Regions from separate parts of the Streptomyces sp. PU-14G genome, predicted to be linked through region 2. Evidence: riboswitches for the same ligand, from Rfam matches in the RefSeq annotation. Region 2 holds a riboswitch; the other holds the start of a gene.

Region 1 (9,093 bases), on a different contig from region 2:
CGACGGGCAGTATCTGTACATCCTGCACAAGGACTACGGGGCGAAGACCAGCATCTCCGTCCAGGACGAGGTCCGGCTGCCGGCCGCGCCGAGTCTGATTCTGAGAACAGCGAAGCCTGTGCGAACAGGGAAGGGCAGCACATCGTGATCGCCGTACTGGGCCTCGTCGTGGGAGTGGTGGCCGGACTCGTCGTCCGGCCCGTGGTGCCGATGGCGGTCGAGCCCTATCTGCCCATCGCTGTCGTCGCCGCGCTGGACGCGGTGTTCGGCGGGCTGCGCGCCATGCTGGACGGCATCTTCGACGACAAGGTCTTCGTGGTGTCCTTCCTGTCGAACGTGGTGGTGGCGGCGCTGATCGTCTTCCTCGGCGACAAGCTCGGGGTCGGTGCCCAGCTGTCCACCGGAGTGGTCGTCGTCCTGGGCATCCGGATCTTCTCCAACGCCGCCGCCATCCGCCGGCACGTCTTCCGGGCGTGAGGCCGATGAGCGACGAGCGCAGGCCGCGGCAGGAACTGCCGCCGGAGCGGCCGGAGCGTGCGGAAGGGCCGGCGGACGAGACGGCGTCCACAGACCAGGGGACCGCGCGGCTGACCGGGCGGCAACGGCTGGCGAAGGCCGTCTGGCCCCCGAGGGTGACGCGTGCCCAACTCATCGTGGCGCTTCTGTTGTTCGTCCTCGGCCTGGGGCTCGCCATCCAGGTGCGGTCCACCAGCGAGAACAGCGCCCTGCGCGGAGCCCGCCAGGAGGACCTGGTGCGCATCCTGGACGAGCTCGACGACCGCACCAAGCGGCTGGAGGACGAGAAGCGGAAGCTGACCGGGCAGCGCACCGAGCTGGAGAGCAGCTCCGACCAGGCGGAAGAGGCCCGTAAGCAGACCAGGCAGAAGGCGGCGCAACTGGGTGTTCTCGCCGGTACGGTGGCGGCCGAGGGGCCCGGTATCCGTATGACGATCAACGACCGCGCCGGCACCACCGATTCGGACACGCTGCTCGATGCCGTCCAGGAGCTGCGGGCCGCGGGGGCCGAGGCGATGCAAATCAACGGGGTGCGCGTGGTGGCGAGTACCTATTTCACCGACAGTGGCGGCGGAGTGAACGTGGACGGGCATAAGATCGACCCGCCGTACCGGTTCGAGGTCATCGGCAAGCCCGCGGACCTGGAACCGGCGCTGAACATCCCTGGCGGAGTCGTGCAGACACTGAAGAACAAGCAGGCCACAGTGGATGTGTCGCGCTCGGAGAAGGTCACCGTGGACGCCTTGCGACAGGCGAAGCGGCCTGACTACGCTCGGTCGTCATCGCGGTGAGATGGTGAGAAGAGTTGCGGGGGGTCGGCGGGCCGGCCGGGCACCGCGTGAGGGAAACTGTCTACAGGTCACGGACGTTAGACGGGCGTCGAGAGTGACCAATGAGAGCATCGAGGGTCTGTCCTGCCCCACGGGCGGGTCTGTTTCGTGCGAGGGGAATCGCCCGTGAGTTTTTTTGCGAAGTTGTTCGGCAAGGGCCGCCGGAGCGGTGACACGGGTACCGCGCGGCACCGTGCGCCCCGTGACACGGAGGTGACGGGTGCCGCCCCGGGGGCCGGCGGTGAGCGCCCGCTGTTCCGCGACGAGGTGGCCGGACCCGCGGGCGACAATTCGGGTGGTCACAGCGCGTTTTCTGTTGACCCCGGTACGCAGGGGCGCATAGGTTCCCAGGCACCGCAAACCTCAAATCCAGGTGGAGGTTCTGCCTTGCCGGTGTGTAACAGGTGTGGAGCCCAGGTCGCCGAAGCGAGCAGGTTCTGCTCCAACTGCGGCGCCCCCCTGCGGGGCGGAGTGCCCGCGGAGGGTTCGTCCGAGACGACGTCGACCATCTCCATCTCCGGGCTGGAGGCCTACGACTCGGAGTCGACGGGCCAGCACGTCGCTCCTGTGCTGCCCCCTGAGGCGCAGGCCGCCGTGGAGGCGCTGCCGCTGGGCTCGGCGCTGCTGATCGTGCGGCGTGGTCCCAACTCCGGCAGCCGCTTCCTGCTCGACGGTGAGCTGACCACAGCGGGCCGTCACCCGGAGAGCGACATCTTCCTCGACGACGTGACGGTCTCGCGTCGTCACGTGGAGTTCCGGCGCGGTTCCGACGGCGTCTTCACCGTCTCCGACGTCGGCAGCCTGAACGGCACCTACGTCAACCGTGAGCGCATCGAGGCGGGAGTCCCGCTGGCCAGCGGCGACGAGGTGCAGATCGGCAAGTACCGCCTGGTCTTCTACGGGAGTCCGCGTACCGTCTGAGATCCCCAGGGAGGCTCGTGCCGCACACGCCGTCCGGCGGTGCCCGGGTGGGCACCGCCGCCGAGGACGCAGGTCAGGGCAGCGGTCCGATGAGTATCGGCGCCGTCCTGCAAGCGCTCCGTGAGGAGTTTCCCGAGGTCACCGTCTCCAAGATCCGTTTCCTCGAGGCGGAGGGCCTGGTCGAACCGGCGCGGACGCCGGCGGGTTACCGCAAGTTCCGAGCCGAGGACGTCGCGCGGCTCAGTCACGTCCTGCGCATGCAGCGGGACCACTACCTGCCGCTCAAGGTGATCAGGGAGCAGCTGGCAGGCGCCGCGGACGGCACCTGCCCGCCCGCCGTGCCGCCTTCGTCGGACGAGCCGGAGGGCGCGGGGACGGCTCGGGAGCTTGCGGGTCCGCCCGCTGCCGTGCGCCTGGACAGGGAGGAGCTGCTGGCCGCGGTGTCGGCGGCGCCCGACGAGCTCGCGGCGTGGGAGGAGTACGGGCTGCTCCGCGCCGGGCAGGACGGCAGGTACGGGCACGGAGAGCTGGCGGCGGCGCGCCTGGTGGCACAGCTGGGCCGGCACGGGCTGGAGGCACGCCATCTGCGGGCTCTGAAGATCTGCGCCGACCGCCAGCTCGATCTCGCGGAGCAGACCGTGGCGTCCCTCAGAAGGCACCCGGATGCCCGCACCAGAGAGCTGGCCGACGGAAGGGTCCGGGAGCTGGCCGAGCTGTCCGCGCGGCTCTACGCGGCCTTCGTGCAGGCCGTACCGGGCACCTCGGGTGACTGAATCAGCACACCGGTGCCGTCGCCGGACGGCTGCCCGACTACCCAAACAGGCGCGGCACGGCCTAGGGTTGCTGTGTGAATGAGCTCGACGTCGTGGGTGTCCGGGTGGAAATGCCCACCAACCAACCGATCGTGCTCCTGCGAGAAGTGGGAGGCGACCGCTACCTCCCTATCTGGATCGGCCCCGGGGAGGCGACGGCGATCGCCTTCGCCCAGCAGGGCATGACCCCCGCACGCCCACTCACCCATGACCTGTTCAAGGACGTCCTGGAAGCAGTGGGTCAGGAGCTGACCGCGGTCCGCATTGTGGACCTGCGGGAAGGCGTGTTCTACGCGGAGCTGGTTTTCGCCAGTGGTGTGGAAGTCAGTGCCCGTCCGTCCGACGCCATAGCGCTCGCGCTGCGCACCGGCACGCCGATCTACGGCAGTGACGATGTGCTGGACGACGCGGGTATCGCGATTCCGGACGAGCAGGAGGACGAAGTGGAGAAGTTCCGCGAGTTCCTCGACCAGATCTCCCCGGAGGACTTCGGCACCAGCAGCCAGTGACGCCTCTGCTCGCCGTACGCCGCGTCCGCCGACGCGGCGTGGGGGGCGTGCGCGTCAGCCGCCGGAGGCGGCGGTCATCCGGCCAGCTGTTCCCCGGCCGAGGACACGCGAAACCACTCCTGGGGGCATTATCACTCGCCGTGCCGAGTGTGGCGATCGTTGACGCACTCGGAGTGACTGCCTACCTTCATGTGGGCAGGTTCCGGGGGTAACCCGGGATGTGAAGGACGGAGGTCGGCGTGGCAAGCACCGGCGGCGAAGGTACGGCGGCTGGCGATTCGTCCCTACTCGACGGTCCGCCCACGGCCTCCGGCCGGGACATGCCCGCAGGGCGGCCCCCCGCCGGTCTCCGGCCGGACGGGGCCCCGGGCGAAGCGGCGGAATCCCCGGCAGAACAGGTCGGATACCGCGGACCGACCGCCTGCTCAGCGGCCGGCATCACCTACCGCCAGCTGGACTACTGGGCCCGCACCGGGCTGGTGGAGCCCAGCATCAGGCCCGCCTACGGGTCGGGCTCCCAGCGGCTCTACAGCTTTCGCGACATCGTCGTCCTCAAGATCGTCAAACGGCTGCTGGACACCGGTGTCTCCCTCCAGAACATCCGCGCCGCGGTCCGGCACCTGCGCTCGCGCGGTCGGACCGATCTCGCACGGATGACGCTCATGAGCGACGGGGCGACCGTCTACGAGTGCTCCTCGCCCGACGAGGTGGTCGATCTGCTCCAGGGCGGCCAGGGGGTTTTCGGGATCGCCGTGGGCGTGGTGTGGAAGGACGTCGAGGGCGCCCTCTCCCAGCTGCACGGGGAGCGGGTCGACACGGGGGAGACCCTGGTGGGCGACCACCCGGAGGACGAGCTGGCCCGCCGCCGCAACCGCGCCGGATAACGGGGCGGAGCGCGCCGCGAGCCGGGCGGGTCGGCCGGTTGTCAGTGCCGTGCGGCAGCATCGGACGTGTGAGGACCGAGCCGACCATCCTGCATCTGGACATGGATGCCTTCTTCGCCGCGGTGGAGCAGGCATCCAAGCCGAGCCTGCGCGGGAAACCCGTGGTGGTCGGCGGGCTCGGCCCCCGCGGGGTGGTCTCCACCGCCTCGTACGAGGCCAGGCGCTTCGGCGTGCACTCGGCGACGCCCACGGCGCAGGCCAGGCGCCTGGCGCCGAACGCGGCCTATCTGGGCACCCGCTTCGGGCTCTACCGCGCGGTGAGCGAGGTGGTGATGGAGCTGCTGCACGCGCTCTCGCCGCTGGTGGAGCCGCTGAGCCTCGACGAGGCGTTCGTGGACCTGGAGGCCCATGAGGCGCTGGCGGGCACGCAGGGCGGCGCCGAGGGGGCCCGTCAGGTCGGTGAGCGGCTGCGGCGGGACATCCGGGCGGCGACGGGGCTCAGCGGCTCCGTGGGGCTGGCCGGTTCCAAGATGCTCGCGAAGATCGCCTCGGAGGAGGCGAAGCCGGACGGCCTGGTGCTGATAGAACCGGGCACCGAGCGGGACCGCTTGGCGCCCATGTCGGTACGGACGCTGCCCGGGGTGGGGCCCGCGACGGGCGAGGTGCTGCGCCGCGCGGGTATCACCACGGTCGGCGAGGTGGCGGAGGCGGGCGCGGACGAGTTGCTGCGGCTGCTGGGCAAGGCGCACGGCGCCTCGGTCCACGCCATGGCCCACGGCATCGACGAGCGACCGGTGGTGGCGGAGCGGGACGCGAAGTCGGTGTCCGTCGAGGACACCTACGACGTCGATCTGACGGACCGCACCAGGGTGCGGCTGGAGGTGGAGCGGCTTGCCGGGCGCTGCGTGACGCGGCTGCGCGCCGCCGGCCGCTCGGGGCGCACGGTGGTGATCAAGGTGCGCAGCTACGACTTCTCGACCCTGACCAGGTCGGAGACCCTGCGGGGGCCGACCGACGATCCCGGTGTCGTGAGGGAGGCGGCGCTGCGGTTGCTGGACGGCGTGGACACCACGGCCGGGGTGCGCCTGTTGGGCGTGGGCGTCAGCGGCCTGGCGGACTTCACGCAGGAGGATCTGTTCGCGCAGGCCCAGGCCGCACGGAGCGAGGCGGAGGCCGAGGCCGCGCGGCAGGCCGCGGAGGCGGACGCCGAGCGGGACAGCGGGGTCGTGGAGGAGCCGGATGCCGCGGTGCCGGCCGACCGGCAGTGGATTCCCGGCCGGGACGTGCGGCATGCGGCGCACGGCCGGGGCTGGGTGCAGGGCAGCGGCGTCGGGAAGGTGACCGTCCGCTTCGAGGAGCCCGACACGCCGCCGGGCAGGGTGCGGACGTTCGCCGTGGACGACCCGGAGCTGGAGCCGGCCGAGCCGGTGATGCTGGATGCCCGCATCGCCGAGGCGCTGGCGCGGCGGGCCGCACCGGTCCCCGAGGGTGGTCCCGGGGGCCGGGAGGGTCAGTCCCCGGCGCCGGCTATCCGCCCGAAGTCGCGGTCAGCGGGTGCGGGCGCCTCGTGGGGCAGTGGCGTGTCGAGACCGTAGTGGCGGTAGAGCTGGAGCTCCTGCTGCGGCGAGAGGTGGCGGCCCACGCCGAAGTCGGGCGCGCCCCTGATCAGGTCGCGTGCGAAGGGCACGCGCAGACCTGTCTCGTCCAGCCGGGAGGGCTCCAGCGGTACGAAGGCGTCGCGGCTGAAGATTCCGGTGCGCAGGGCCGCCCACTCCGGTTCGCCGGTGGCGTCGTCCAGGTACACCTCGTCGACGGTGCCGATCTTGTCTCCCCGGCTGTCGAACGCCTTGCGGCCGATCAGGCTCCGCGGGTCTATGTCGGTCTGCACGGATCTCCCTCCCACGGGTTGCGACATGCTGTTCCTGCTCGTACTCACTACGAAACGGTACTTTTCGGCCACTGGCCACTTGAACACACTCCGGGTTACCACCAAGGGGCTCGCTGATACGCTCGTAAACGGCTGTCGACCCCGTGCGGGAGAGTCCTCCGGTCAGGTTTCCGGGGGCGCCGAAGGAGCAACTCCTCCCCGGAATCTCTCAGGCTCACGTACCGCACGGACGAGGTCACTCTGGAAAGCAGGGCGGGCCCCGGACCAGCGCCGATGTCCCCCTCACCGACGGTGTAAGCCGAGCGTCCGGTCAGTGGGGCGGATCGGTGAAACTCTCAGGTCCGGATGACAGAGGGGGAGGCCGAACGGGCACCCGTGGAAGGTGCCCCCCGAGGTCGCACAGACCAGGAGGCCCCCGCAGATGACTTCCCACCGCATCCCGCTGACCGAGTTGGAGAGCGGCACACCGTTCGAGAGCCGGCACATCGGGCCCGACGTGGCCGCGCAGGCCAAGATGCTCGCCCAGGTCGGTTACGGATCGCTCGACGAACTCACCGCGGCGGCGGTGCCCGATGTGATCAAGAGCACCGAGCGGCTGGCGCTCCCCGAGGTCCGCAGCGAGGCCGAGGTGCTGGCCGAGCTGCGCTCGCTCGCGCACCGCAACCAGGTGCAGCGCTCCATGATCGGCCTGGGATACCACGGCACGTTCACGCCGCCGGTGATCCTGCGCAACGTGATGGAGAACCCGGCCTGGTACACCGCCTACACGCCGTACCAGCCGGAGATCTCCCAGGGGCGACTGGAGGCGCTGCTCAACTTCCAGACCGTCGTGGCCGACCTGACCGGGCTGCCCACCTCGGGCGCGTCCCTGCTGGACGAGCCGACGGCCGCGGCCGAGGCGATGGCGCTCTCGCGCCGCGTCGGCAAGGCGGGCAAGCGCGGCTCGACCGTCTTCCTGGTCGACTCCGAGTGCCTGCCGCAGACCGTCGCCGTGCTGCGTACCCGCGCTGAGCCCACCGGGGTCGAGGTCGTCGTCGCCGACCTGGCCGAGGGCATCCCCGACGAGGTCGCCGACCGCGGCGTGTTCGGCGTCCTGCTCCAGTACCCGGGCGTCTCCGGCGTCGTACGCGACCAGCGGGCCGTCATCGAGCGGGCCCACGAGCTGGACGCGGTCGTCACCGTCGCCGCCGATCTGCTCGCCCTCACTCTGCTGACGTCGCCCGGCGAGCTGGGCGCCGACATCGCCGTCGGCTCCAGCCAGCGCTTCGGGGTGCCGATGGGCTTCGGCGGGCCGCACGCGGGCTACATGGCGGTGCGTGACGCGTTCGCGCGCAGCCTGCCGGGACGCCTCGTCGGCGTGTCCAAGGACGCCGACGGCGAGCAGGCCTACCGCCTCGCCCTGCAGACCCGTGAGCAGCACATCCGCCGCGAGAAGGCCACCAGCAACATCTGCACCGCGCAGGTGCTGCTCGCCGTGATGGCCGGGATGTACGCGGCCTACCACGGCCCCGACGGACTTGCCGCGATCGCGCGCCGTACGCACCGCTACGCGGCGCTGCTCGCCGCCGGACTGCGGGACGGCGGTGTGGAGATCGTCCACGACGCCTTCTTCGACACGGTCACCGCGCGGGTACCGGGCCGGGCGGCCGAGATCGTGGAACGGGCCGGCCACGCCGGCGTCGGCCTGCGCCTGACCGACGCCGACCACGTCGGCATCACCTGCGACGAGCTCACCGGGCGCGAGCACCTGACCGCCGTGTGGCGGGCGTTCGGGGTGCTGGGCGACGACGGCACGGGCGACTTCGCGGCACTGGACGCCGCGACCGGGGACGCGCTCCCCGAGCCGCTGCTGCGCACCGATGAGTACCTGACCCACCCGGTCTTCCACGAGCACCGCTCCGAGACGGGCATGCTGCGCTACCTGCGCCGGCTGGCCGACCGCGACTACGCGCTCGACCGTGGCATGATCCCGCTCGGCTCGTGCACGATGAAGCTGAACGCCACCACGGAGATGGAGCCGGTCACCTGGCCCGAGTTCGGCTCCCTGCACCCCTTCGCCCCCGCCGAGCAGGCCGAGGGCTACCTGACGCTGATCCGCGAACTGGAAGACAGGCTCGCCGAGGTCACCGGCTACGACAGGGTCTCCCTCCAGCCCAACGCGGGCTCCCAGGGCGAACTGGCCGGGCTGCTGGCCGTGCGCGCCTACCACCGCGCGAACGGGCAGGAGCAGCGGACGGTCTGCCTCATCCCGTCCTCCGCGCACGGCACCAACGCGGCCAGCGCGGTGATGGCGGGCATGAAGGTCGTCGTCGTCAAGACCAGCGACAACGGTGACGTGGACGTGGCCGACCTGCACGCGAAAATCGAACAGCACGGCGACGAGCTGGCCGTGCTGATGGTCACCTACCCCTCGACGCACGGCGTGTTCGAGGAACACATCAGCGACGTGTGCGCGGCCGTGCACGAGGCCGGCGGCCAGGTGTACGTGGACGGCGCCAACCTCAACGCGCTGTTGGGCGTGGCGAAGCCGGGCCGCTTCGGCGCCGACGTCTCGCACCTGAACCTGCACAAGACGTTCTGCATCCCGCACGGCGGTGGCGGTCCCGGCGTCGGCCCGATCGGCGTGCGGGAGCACCTGGCGCCCTACCTGCCCAACCACCCCCTGCAGCCCGCCGCGGGCCCCGAGACGGGCATCGGGCCGGTCTCCGGCGCTCCGTGGGGCTCGGCGGGCAT
Region 2 (9,093 bases):
AGAGGCCTTCCCGGATCTCCTCCTCGCTGCGCCAGGCCTTCTCGTTCTCCAGCATCAGCCGGGAGACCGACAGGCCCGTCTCCCGGGTCAGCCGCAGCAGTTCGTCCCCGGTGCGGAAGGGGTGGCGCAGCACGGTGTCGTCGAGCTTGATGCGGTCCTCGCCCACCGCGTCCTCGTCGACGACGAATCCGCCGCCCACCGAGTAGTAGGTCTTCTCCGCCAGCGGGGCGCCCGTCTCGTCGTAGGCGAAGAGCGTCATGCCGTTGGCGTGGTACGGCAGGGAGCGGCGGCGGTGGAGGATGAGCTGGGAGCGCTCGTCGAAGGCGATCTCGTGCGCGTCTCCTATCTCGGCGGCCAGCAGGCGCAGCCGGCCGTCCTCGCGGATGCGGGCCACGCGCGCGTCCGCCGTCTCGACGTCCACCGAGCGGGGTGACTCGCCCTCCAGGCCCAGCAGCACCGCCTTGGGCGTGCCGTGGCCGTGTCCCGTCGCCCCGAGGGAGCCGAACAGCTCGGCGCGCACGGAGGTGGTGTGCGCCAGCGCGCCCTCGTTCTTCAGGCGCCGTGCGAACATGCGCGCCGCGCGCATGGGGCCGACCGTGTGGGAGCTCGACGGTCCGATGCCGATGGAGAAGAGGTCGAAGACCGAGATTGCCATGGTGCGGCTCTCCTTGCCCTTGTGGGGCGAGTGGGATTGCTGGTGTGCGACGCGGGGCGGGTCGCGGGGTGGCACGTGCGCGCGGGGTGGCACGGGCGGGTGCCGGGTGCCCGGCGGGGCCGGCCCGAACCCCGGCCGCCGAAGCGTCCGGGGCGGGGCCGGGCCCGCGGCGGAGTGCTACTTGCCCAGACCCGGGTACAGCGGGTGCTTGTCCGCGAGGGCGGAGACCCGCGCGGCGAGGGTCTTGCTCTTCGCCTCGTCGAAGCCCGGCAGCAGGGCTTCGGCGATGACGTCGGCGACCTCGGTGAAGTCCTCGTCCTGGAAGCCGCGGGTCGCCAGCGCGGGCGTCCCGATGCGCAGTCCCGAGGTCACCATGGGCGGCCGGGGGTCGTTGGGGACGGCGTTGCGGTTGACCGTGATGCCGATCTCGTGCAGCCGGTCCTCGGCCTGCTGTCCGTCGAGTTCGCTGTGGCGCAGGTCGACGAGGACGAGGTGGACGTCGGTGCCGCCGGAGAGGACGGAGACGCCCGCGTCCGTGGTGTCCTGGCGCAGGAGGCGCTCCGCGAGGATGCTCGCGCCGGACAGGGTGCGGCGCTGGCGGTCCTTGAACTCGTCGGAGGCCGCGACCTTGAAGGCGACGGCCTTCGCGGCGATCACGTGTTCGAGCGGGCCGCCCTGCTGTCCCGGGAAGACCGCCGAGTTGATCTTCTTGGCGTGCTCCTTCTTCGAGAGGATCACACCGCCGCGCGGGCCGCCGAGCGTCTTGTGCGTGGTCGTGGTCACCACGTCCGCGTACGGCACCGGGCTGGGGTGCAGGCCCGCGGCGACGAGACCGGCGAAGTGCGCCATGTCGACCATCAGCAGCGCGTCCACCTCGTCCGCGACGCGGCGGAACGCGGCGAAGTCGAGCTGGCGCGGGTAGGCGGACCAGCCCGCGACGATCAGCCGCGGACGGTGCTCCTTGGCCAGCCGCTCGACCTCCTCCATGTCGACGCGGCCGGTCTCCTCGTCGACCTTGTACGCGACGACGTTGTACAGCTTGCCGGAGAAGTTGATCTTCATCCCGTGCGTGAGGTGCCCGCCGTGCGCCAGGTCCAGGCCCATGATCGTGTCGCCCGGCTTGAGCAGCGCGAACATCGCCGCGGCGTTGGCCTGGGCGCCCGAGTGCGGCTGCACGTTGGCGGCCTCCGCGTCGAACAGCGCCTTGACCCGGTCCCTGGCCAGGGTCTCGACGACGTCGACGTACTCGCAGCCGCCGTAGTAGCGGCGGCCCGGGTAGCCCTCGGCGTACTTGTTGGTGAGTACCGAACCCTGCGCCTCCATCGAGGCGACCGGGGCGAAGTTCTCCGAGGCGATCATCTCGAGGGTGGACTGCTGACGGTGGAGTTCGGCGTCGACGGCGGCGGCGACGTCGGGGTCGACTTCGTGGAGAGAGCCGTTCAGAAGCGACATGGAAGAACCATCCCTGGGGAAAATGGCGGGCGGGCAAGCTGCCTCGGGTGACCGAGGCCGGCCTCGGCCCACCCGGGACCGAGGCCGAGGCCGGGACCTGAGCCTCAGGCGCCTGAGGCGAAGGTGGCGTACTCGTCGGCCGAGAGCAGGTCGTCCGGCAGCTCGGAGACCTTCACCTTGAACAGCCAGCCGCCCTCCAGCGGGGCGGAGTTGACCAGCGCGGGATCGTCCACGACGTCCTGGTTGACCTCGGTGACCTCGCCGGAGGCGGGGGAGTAGAGGTCGCTGACGGACTTGGTGGACTCCAGCTCGCCGCAGGTCTCGCCTGCGGTGACGTCCTCGCCGACCTCGGGAAGCTGGACGAAGACCACGTCGCCGAGCGCGTTCGCGGCGTGCTCGGTGATGCCGACCGTCGCCACGCCGTCCTCGGCGTGCGACAGCCACTCGTGCTCCTTGCTGTAGCGGAGCTGCTCGGGGTTGCTCATGGGTCGATTCTCCCGGATGCGGTAGGTGGGAAGGAAAGCGGTCTTGGCAGGTGAACACTGGGCACCGCCGCGGGGCCGCTGAGCCCGTACGGCGGGGCCCGGCGGGGTGCGGTACCCCGGGCGGGCCCGGGCGGATGGCGACCCGGACGGACGCGGGCCGATGCGGCCGGGACCGTCCGGCCCGCGCTCGCGGCACGCGCCCGGCCCGCGCTGGTGGCACGCGCCCGGCGCGCTGGTGGCGCACGCTGGTGGCACGTGCGGACCGCGCCCGCGGCGCACGCCTGACGCGCCGGCGGTTCGGCGGTTCGGCGCGTCGGCGGGCCGTGCCGGTCACGTTCGCACGCACGCCGGTCCGGGTCCGCGGGACGCGCGCCGGGCACGCCGTCCGTGCGCGGGCGGCCGTGCGCTAGCCGCGCTTGTAGAAGGGCAACGCGACGACCTCGTACGGTTCGTGGGAGCCGCGGATGTCGACGGCCACGCCCTCCGTGCCCGGGGCCGCGACCGCCGCGTCCACGTACGCCATCGCGAGCGGCTTGCCCAGCGTGGGCGACGGCGCGCCCGAGGTGACCTCGCCCACGACGGAACCGTCCGAGGCGACCACCGGGTAGCCGGCCCGCGGCACCCGCCGGCCCTCGGCGACGAGCCCCACCAGCTTCCGCGGCGGCGCGTCCTCGGCCTTCCGCGCAGCCGCGGCCAGCGCGTCCCGGCCCACGAAACGCCCCTCGTTGGTGGTCTTCTCGAACTTGACGATCCTGCCCAGGCCCGCGTCGAAAGGCGTCAGCGACGTGGACAGCTCGTGCCCGTACAGCGGCATGCCCGCCTCCAGGCGGAGAGTGTCGCGGCAGCTGAGCCCACACGGCACCAGGCCCGCGTCCTCGCCGGCCGCGGTCAGCGCCTCCCACACGGCCACGGCGTCCTCGGTCGCGACGAACAGCTCGAAACCGTCCTCACCGGTGTACCCCGTACGGGCGATGAGCGCGGGCTTGTCCGCCACCACGTCGCGCTCGCCCGCGTAGTAGCGCAGGCCGTCGACGTCGAAGGCCGTCAGCTGCTTGAGGATGCCGGCGGCGGCCGGGCCCTGGACGGCGATGAGGGCGTACTTGTCGCGGTCGTCGCGCACCTCGGCGCCGAAACCGTCCTGCCGCTCGCGCAGCGCGTCCAGCACCGTCTGCGCGTTCGCCGCGTTCGCGACGACCAGATACTCCTGGTCGTCCAGCCGGTAGACGATCAGGTCGTCGAGGATGCCGCCACTCTCGTCGCAGATCATGGTGTAGCGGGCACGGCCCACGGCCAGCTTGGAGAGGTTGCCGACCAGCGCGAAGTCGAGCAGCTGCGCGGCCTGCGGCCCGGTGAGGGTGATCTCGCCCATGTGGGAGAGGTCGAAGAGCCCGGCGGCGGAGCGCACGGCGAGGTGCTCCTCGCGCTCGCTGCCGTAGCGCAGCGGCATGTCCCAGCCGGCGAAGTCGGTCATGGTGGCGCCCAGGGCACGGTGCGTGGCGTCCAGCGCGGTCGTGCGGGTGGCCGATGGGTCGGTCATTCAGGCTCCCAGGTCCCGGAGAGGGGTGTGACGCGGATGTCCTCCCCATCTGTCATCGGAACCTGAGAGGTTCGCCGACAGCCCCGCCGGAAGGCGGAGCGCGGCTTGCACCTTGGGTGGAACCACCGGCCCGCACAGAGCATGAGAGACGGTGGTCCGCTTTTCAGATCTGCCTCGCCCGCACGGTAACGGGGCCTGAGAGATTCAAGGGAGGATCTTGCTCCTTCGGCGCCCTGGCGTGCGACGACGCGTCCCGCTCGCGGGCCCTCGGTACTGCCCTGCTCGCGGTTTCGCGCTCTGCTCGCCGGGGACTCTCCCGCGCGGGTTCGAACGGCCGGTATGCAGTTGGTCCGCACATCATCGCACGGGTGAGCGGGCTGTGGCTGCCCCTGAGCGGAAGCCGTTCGCCTTGAATCGCATTACCTTTTCTTTACACTTGGCAGGAGTGGCGGCCGGGCCGCCGCCTCGGGGAGGGGAGAGCTGTGGGCAGCCTGTGCGGTGCTGAGGTGACACCGGTGAGCGCCGGGGCGAGGTGGAAGGACACGCCTTCGCGCACGGCCACACGTGCGGTCACGCGTACGGCGTCGCCGGCGGCCGTGCACAGAGGGACGCCCGGGCCCGGACGCGCGGAGGCGGGCCCCTGCCACGGCGCGCGCACCACGCTCCGCCACGACCTGCGCGACAGCGCCGCACCGCGCACGCTGCGCTACCGCGCCGGGGACGTCGTCGTCGTCTCCGGCCTGCCGGGCGGCGGGAAGTCCACCCTGATGCGGGCGGCGGTCACGCAGCGCCCCGAGGTGGTGCGCGTCGACTCCCAGGACACCCGCGAGCGCTGGGAGCGCCGCCTGCCCGACTGGCTGCCCTACGGCCTCTACCGACCCCTCGTCCGGGTGGCGCACTACGCGGGGCTGCGCGCGGCGCTGGCCTCCGGCGCCTCCGTGGTGGTGCACGACTGCGGCACGCAGACCTGGGTGCGCCGCTGGCTCGCCCGGGACGCGCTGCGGCGGGGCCGGGCGCTGCACCTGCTGCTGCTCGACGTCTCACCGCAGGACGCGCTGGCCGGGCAGGCGGCGCGCGGCCGTGGCGTGTCCGGTTACGCCTTCCGCCGCCACCTGCGCGCCGTGCGCAGGCTGCGGGCCGCTGCCGAGGGCGGGCGGCTGCCGCGCGGCTTCGCGTCCTCGGTCCTGCTGGACCGGCGTGCGGCGCAGGCCCTGCGGGCGGTCTCCTTCGCCCCGCTGCCGGCCGCCGTCCCGCTGTCCGTCACGGCCCACGTCCGACCGGCGCCGCGGCCTCTTCCGGCGCCGCGGTCCGTGCCGGTTCCGCGGCCCGTGTCGGCTCCGCGGTCCGTGTCAGCTCCGCGGCCCGTGCCGGTTCCGCGGTCCGTGTCGGTTCCGCGCTCCTTTCCGGCCCCGCCGGCACCTGCCCCGCAGTCGGCACCGGCCGCGCAGTCGGCCCCGGCCCCGCAGTCGGCACCGGCCGCGGGGCCGGCAGCCCCGGCGTAGCGGCGTCAAGGGGGCGGGGGAGGAGCGCCCGCGGGCCCGCCGCACCCAGGAGGGCGGCGGGCCCGCGGACGGGGGACATGCCGGAGCGGTCGGCCGGCTCCGGCGGGCGGCTGCGGCTCAGCGGCCCTGTTCGGGGGTGAGGGGCTTGTTCGCCTGTCCGGGCGCCGCGTTCTCAGCGCCGGGCTTGGCGGCCTCCGCCGCCGGCTTGCCCGGGGCCTGCTTGGCGGGGGCCTGCGGCTTCGCCGCCTCCTTGGGGGCCTGGGCCGGCTGGCCGGGCTTGCCCGGCTTCTGGGTCTGCTTGCCGGGCGCCTGCTCCTGGGAGGGCTGCTTCGGCTGCTGCTGTTCCTTGGGGAACTGCGGCTGCGCGGGCTTGTCCTGGTCGGAGGGGTTCTGTTGCGGCTTGGTGGGCTTGGCCGTCGCGTCCTGCTGGTCCTGGGAGTCCGGGTCCTCCGAAGGGCCGGGCTTGGCCTGGGCGCCCGCCGTGTGCCCCGGGGAGTGGTCGGCGGGCGCGGCGGACGCGGCACCCGCCGCGCCGATGGCGAGCGAGCCGGCCAAGGAGACGGTGACGGCCGCGGCGGTGATCCTGTTCACGCGCATGTGCTTTCCTCCAGTCAGCGTGCCGGTCGGCACGTAGTGGGACGTTCTCCACTTTTCGGCCACCCTCCACGGAACGCAACCGGAGCGTCGCCGTACGTGTCACCCGGCCCCCCCCGCGTGGAGCGGAGCGGTGCGCCGCGCTGAGCGCCACCCCCCAAGGCTTCACCGTGCGTACCCCCGGGCGCGGCGCCGCCCGTGACACCCGCCGTCTCACGCGGGCGCCGCACGCGAGGCGACGGGTGCGCCCGGGACGCTGCCGGCGGTCCGGCCCCGGGCCCACGGGCAGCGCGCGGACGATGGATAGGCTGGTGCGCATGACAGTTCCCTCGCAGCCCCAGCAGCCGCAGCCGCAGCACTTCGGCCCAGGGCATGGGGGCGGCTGGCCCGGCAACGAGCTGGAGGAAGCCCTCGCCGCCTCGCTTCAGGTGCCGCACGCGGGGGCCCGGCTGCTGGAGGTGCTCGGCCGGTCCAGCGTGTGGGTCCCGCTGCCGGAGGGCGGCAGCCGTCAGAGCCGGGAACTTGACCTGCCCACCATCGAGTTGGACGGCTCGGTCTACGTGCCGGTCTTCAGCTCCGAGGAGCAGTTCCTCCAGGTCGTCGGCGCCCACGTCGGCTTCACCATCGCCCCGGCGAGGGAGTTCGCGCGCGGCCTTCCGCCGGGTGTGGGCATCGCGGTGAACCCGGACGGCACGGTCGGGGTGCCGCTGCCCGCTCAGGCGGTGGCCGAGCTGTGTGCCAACACGTCCACCGAGCAGGCCGCCGCGGGGGTCGCACGGGGTGCGCGGGTACGGCTGTTCGAGCCGGACTGGCAGGACGATCCGCTCGCGTTCCTGGCCGCCGCGTCGGCCGAGTTCGCGGCTCTGACGTTCGTACGCTCAGCGCGCAGAGGGCTCGCCAGCGTCGAGGGCGAGGATCCGGCGCTGTTCGTCGGCATAGAACTCGACCTGCTGGAGCCCGAGTCGCGGCAGGCGGCGCACGAAGCGCTGGGCAGAGCACTGCATCAGGCGCAGGTGCGCTGGCCGGTCCAGATGGTGCTGCTGGACGCGGCGAACGACCCGGTCGTGGACTGGATGCGGCAGTGCGTACGCCCCTTCTACGACCGCGAGGCCCGAGTCTGACGGGTTCGACAGTCTGACGAGTTCGACAGTCTGACGGGTTCGACCCGGCGGGGCGCCGAGGCGGGACAGGCGCCGGCCGGGGCCGTGGCCGGGGACCGGGGGACCAAGACGTACGAGGGCCCGGGAAGCCGCGGACTCGGGAATCCGCGGACTTGGGAAGCCGCGGGCCCGGGAAGCCGGGGCTGAGCGGCCAAGAGAGCTGAGGGGAAGTACGCAGCCCGGCGTGGGTCCGGGTACGGGGGCGGACTGAGGAGGAGTACCGATGTCCCGTCCCCCTCTTAAGCTGGTTGGATAGCGGTGCGGAGCGACGAGACGGGCAGGGACGGCGTCAGTGGTGGAAGGGCGGCCCAGGTGAGCGCGGGTGAAAGCGTCGATCAGCTCCTGCGGCGGGTCTCGCCGGGGGCGTACGACACCTTCGAGAGCTATGAAGCCCTCCTCCAGGCGCTCGCGGGCAGCCGGCTGTGGATGCTGCTGTGGAACGGGCAGGCCGGTTCGCCTGACGCGCAGTACGGCAACATGGAAGTGGCCGGGTACGGCTACGCGCCCTGTGTGACCTCGGTGCAGGAGTTGGCGGCGTCGGGCTGGAGCCGCGCGCACGAGGTCGTCGGCGGCCGGGACATCGCCGCGGCCCTCTTTCCCGACCGCTGGGGGATCTGGCTGAATCCGCACGCTCCCGGTGGCGGCGTCGGCATCCCGTGGCTGGATCTGCGGCGCGTCGCCGTCGGCCTCGACCAGCTGCCCGCCGGGCCGCTGAGCATCGGCGAACCCACCCTGGAGATCCCGCAGTTCTACGCGCTGCTGACGCAGAACGCGCACCACACCCCCGCCGTGCGCTCGCTGCGCCGCGCCTGGGTGCGGCCCGCGCTGGGTGTGCCGTATCTGGCCATCGGGCTGGAGCTGTACGACAGCAGTCCTGCCTCCGTGGAGACGGCGCGGCGGATGATGGCCCAGTCGGTGGCCGCCGTCCCCGACGGGCTGCCGGTCTCCAGCGTGGCCATGGCCGACGACTATGATCCGGTGGCGATGTGGCTGCGCCGCCAGTCGCGCCCCTTCTTCGACCGTGACGCGCAGCCGCGCACGGGATACGGCGCTCCGGGGCCCCACGTCGGTGGTTTCGGTTACGGCTATCCGCGGCCTTTCTGAAAAGCGTCGCCTGCTGCCGAGAACCGCTGCCCCGAGACCGTCCAGATCAGGACATAAGTGCTGGTCAGGCACCGCTCAACGTCAACTCCCGTCCGCATAACGGAACATGACGCGTCACATCACAGTTGCGCATCCTTTCACGAGGAGGTCTGGCGACTGATCGTGACCGCGATGAAGACTCCCGAGCCATGAGCCACAGGGAGGCCGGGCGCCGGCCTCCCAGCGGAACGGCTCGCGAACGTCCTTCAAACTTCGACCGCTACAGCGGTGTGCGTGGACTGGTCAACTGCCGGTCGAGAAGGGGTCCCCACCACGATGACGGCACCACTGCACGAGGAGACACCCGCGGGAACCGCGGCCGTGGAGCCAGCCCCCAGCAAAGCCGAAACGGCGATCGAGGGCCGCTCACTCGGCCGGATCGCCTGGGAGCGGCTCAAGCGCGACAAAGTGGCGCTGATCGGCGGCTTCATCGTGCTGCTGCTGATCCTGGTCGCCATCTTCGCGCCCCTGCTGACCGCGCTGCTCGGGCAGTCACCGAACGAGCGCCACGAGGACCTGATCGACCCGCTCTTCAGTACCCCCAAGGGCGGTCTCGGCGGGATGT

The links. A riboswitch is a leader RNA that binds a small molecule or an ion and turns the genes downstream of it on or off. The one in region 2 is predicted to bind glycine.
Region 1: it holds a riboswitch for glycine, as region 2 does, so the genes downstream of both, gcvP (aminomethyl-transferring glycine dehydrogenase) here and gcvT (glycine cleavage system aminomethyltransferase GcvT) in region 2, are expected to answer to the same signal.

What each region holds. Positions count from the first base shown of each region.
Region 1 is NZ_JASKYT010000107.1:4,648-13,740, forward strand. Features, by position in the region: gene AB8Z75_RS15105 (DUF881 domain-containing protein) at 1-148, shown strand, start outside; gene AB8Z75_RS15110 (small basic family protein) at 145-477, shown strand; gene AB8Z75_RS15115 (DUF881 domain-containing protein) at 483-1,307, shown strand; gene AB8Z75_RS15120 (FHA domain-containing protein) at 1,740-2,267, shown strand; gene AB8Z75_RS15125 (MerR family transcriptional regulator) at 2,285-3,040, shown strand; gene AB8Z75_RS15130 (bifunctional nuclease family protein) at 3,115-3,588, shown strand; gene AB8Z75_RS15135 (MerR family transcriptional regulator) at 3,828-4,472, shown strand; gene AB8Z75_RS15140 (DNA polymerase IV) at 4,541-6,067, shown strand; gene AB8Z75_RS15145 (PRC-barrel domain-containing protein) at 5,983-6,360, opposite strand; glycine riboswitch at 6,497-6,594, shown strand; gene gcvP (aminomethyl-transferring glycine dehydrogenase) at 6,782-9,093, shown strand, end outside.
Region 2 is NZ_JASKYT010000012.1:15,346-24,438, reverse strand. Features, by position in the region: gene AB8Z75_RS03000 (L-serine ammonia-lyase) at 1-655, opposite strand, end outside; gene glyA (serine hydroxymethyltransferase) at 833-2,107, opposite strand; gene gcvH (glycine cleavage system protein GcvH) at 2,212-2,592, opposite strand; gene gcvT (glycine cleavage system aminomethyltransferase GcvT) at 2,999-4,129, opposite strand; glycine riboswitch at 4,303-4,458, opposite strand; partial or broken gene AB8Z75_RS02980 (AAA family ATPase) at 4,822-5,358, shown strand; gene AB8Z75_RS02975 (hypothetical protein) at 5,749-6,228, opposite strand; gene AB8Z75_RS02970 (enhanced serine sensitivity protein SseB C-terminal domain-containing protein) at 6,543-7,346, shown strand; gene AB8Z75_RS02965 (enhanced serine sensitivity protein SseB C-terminal domain-containing protein) at 7,698-8,489, shown strand; gene AB8Z75_RS02960 (ABC transporter permease) at 8,805-9,093, shown strand, end outside.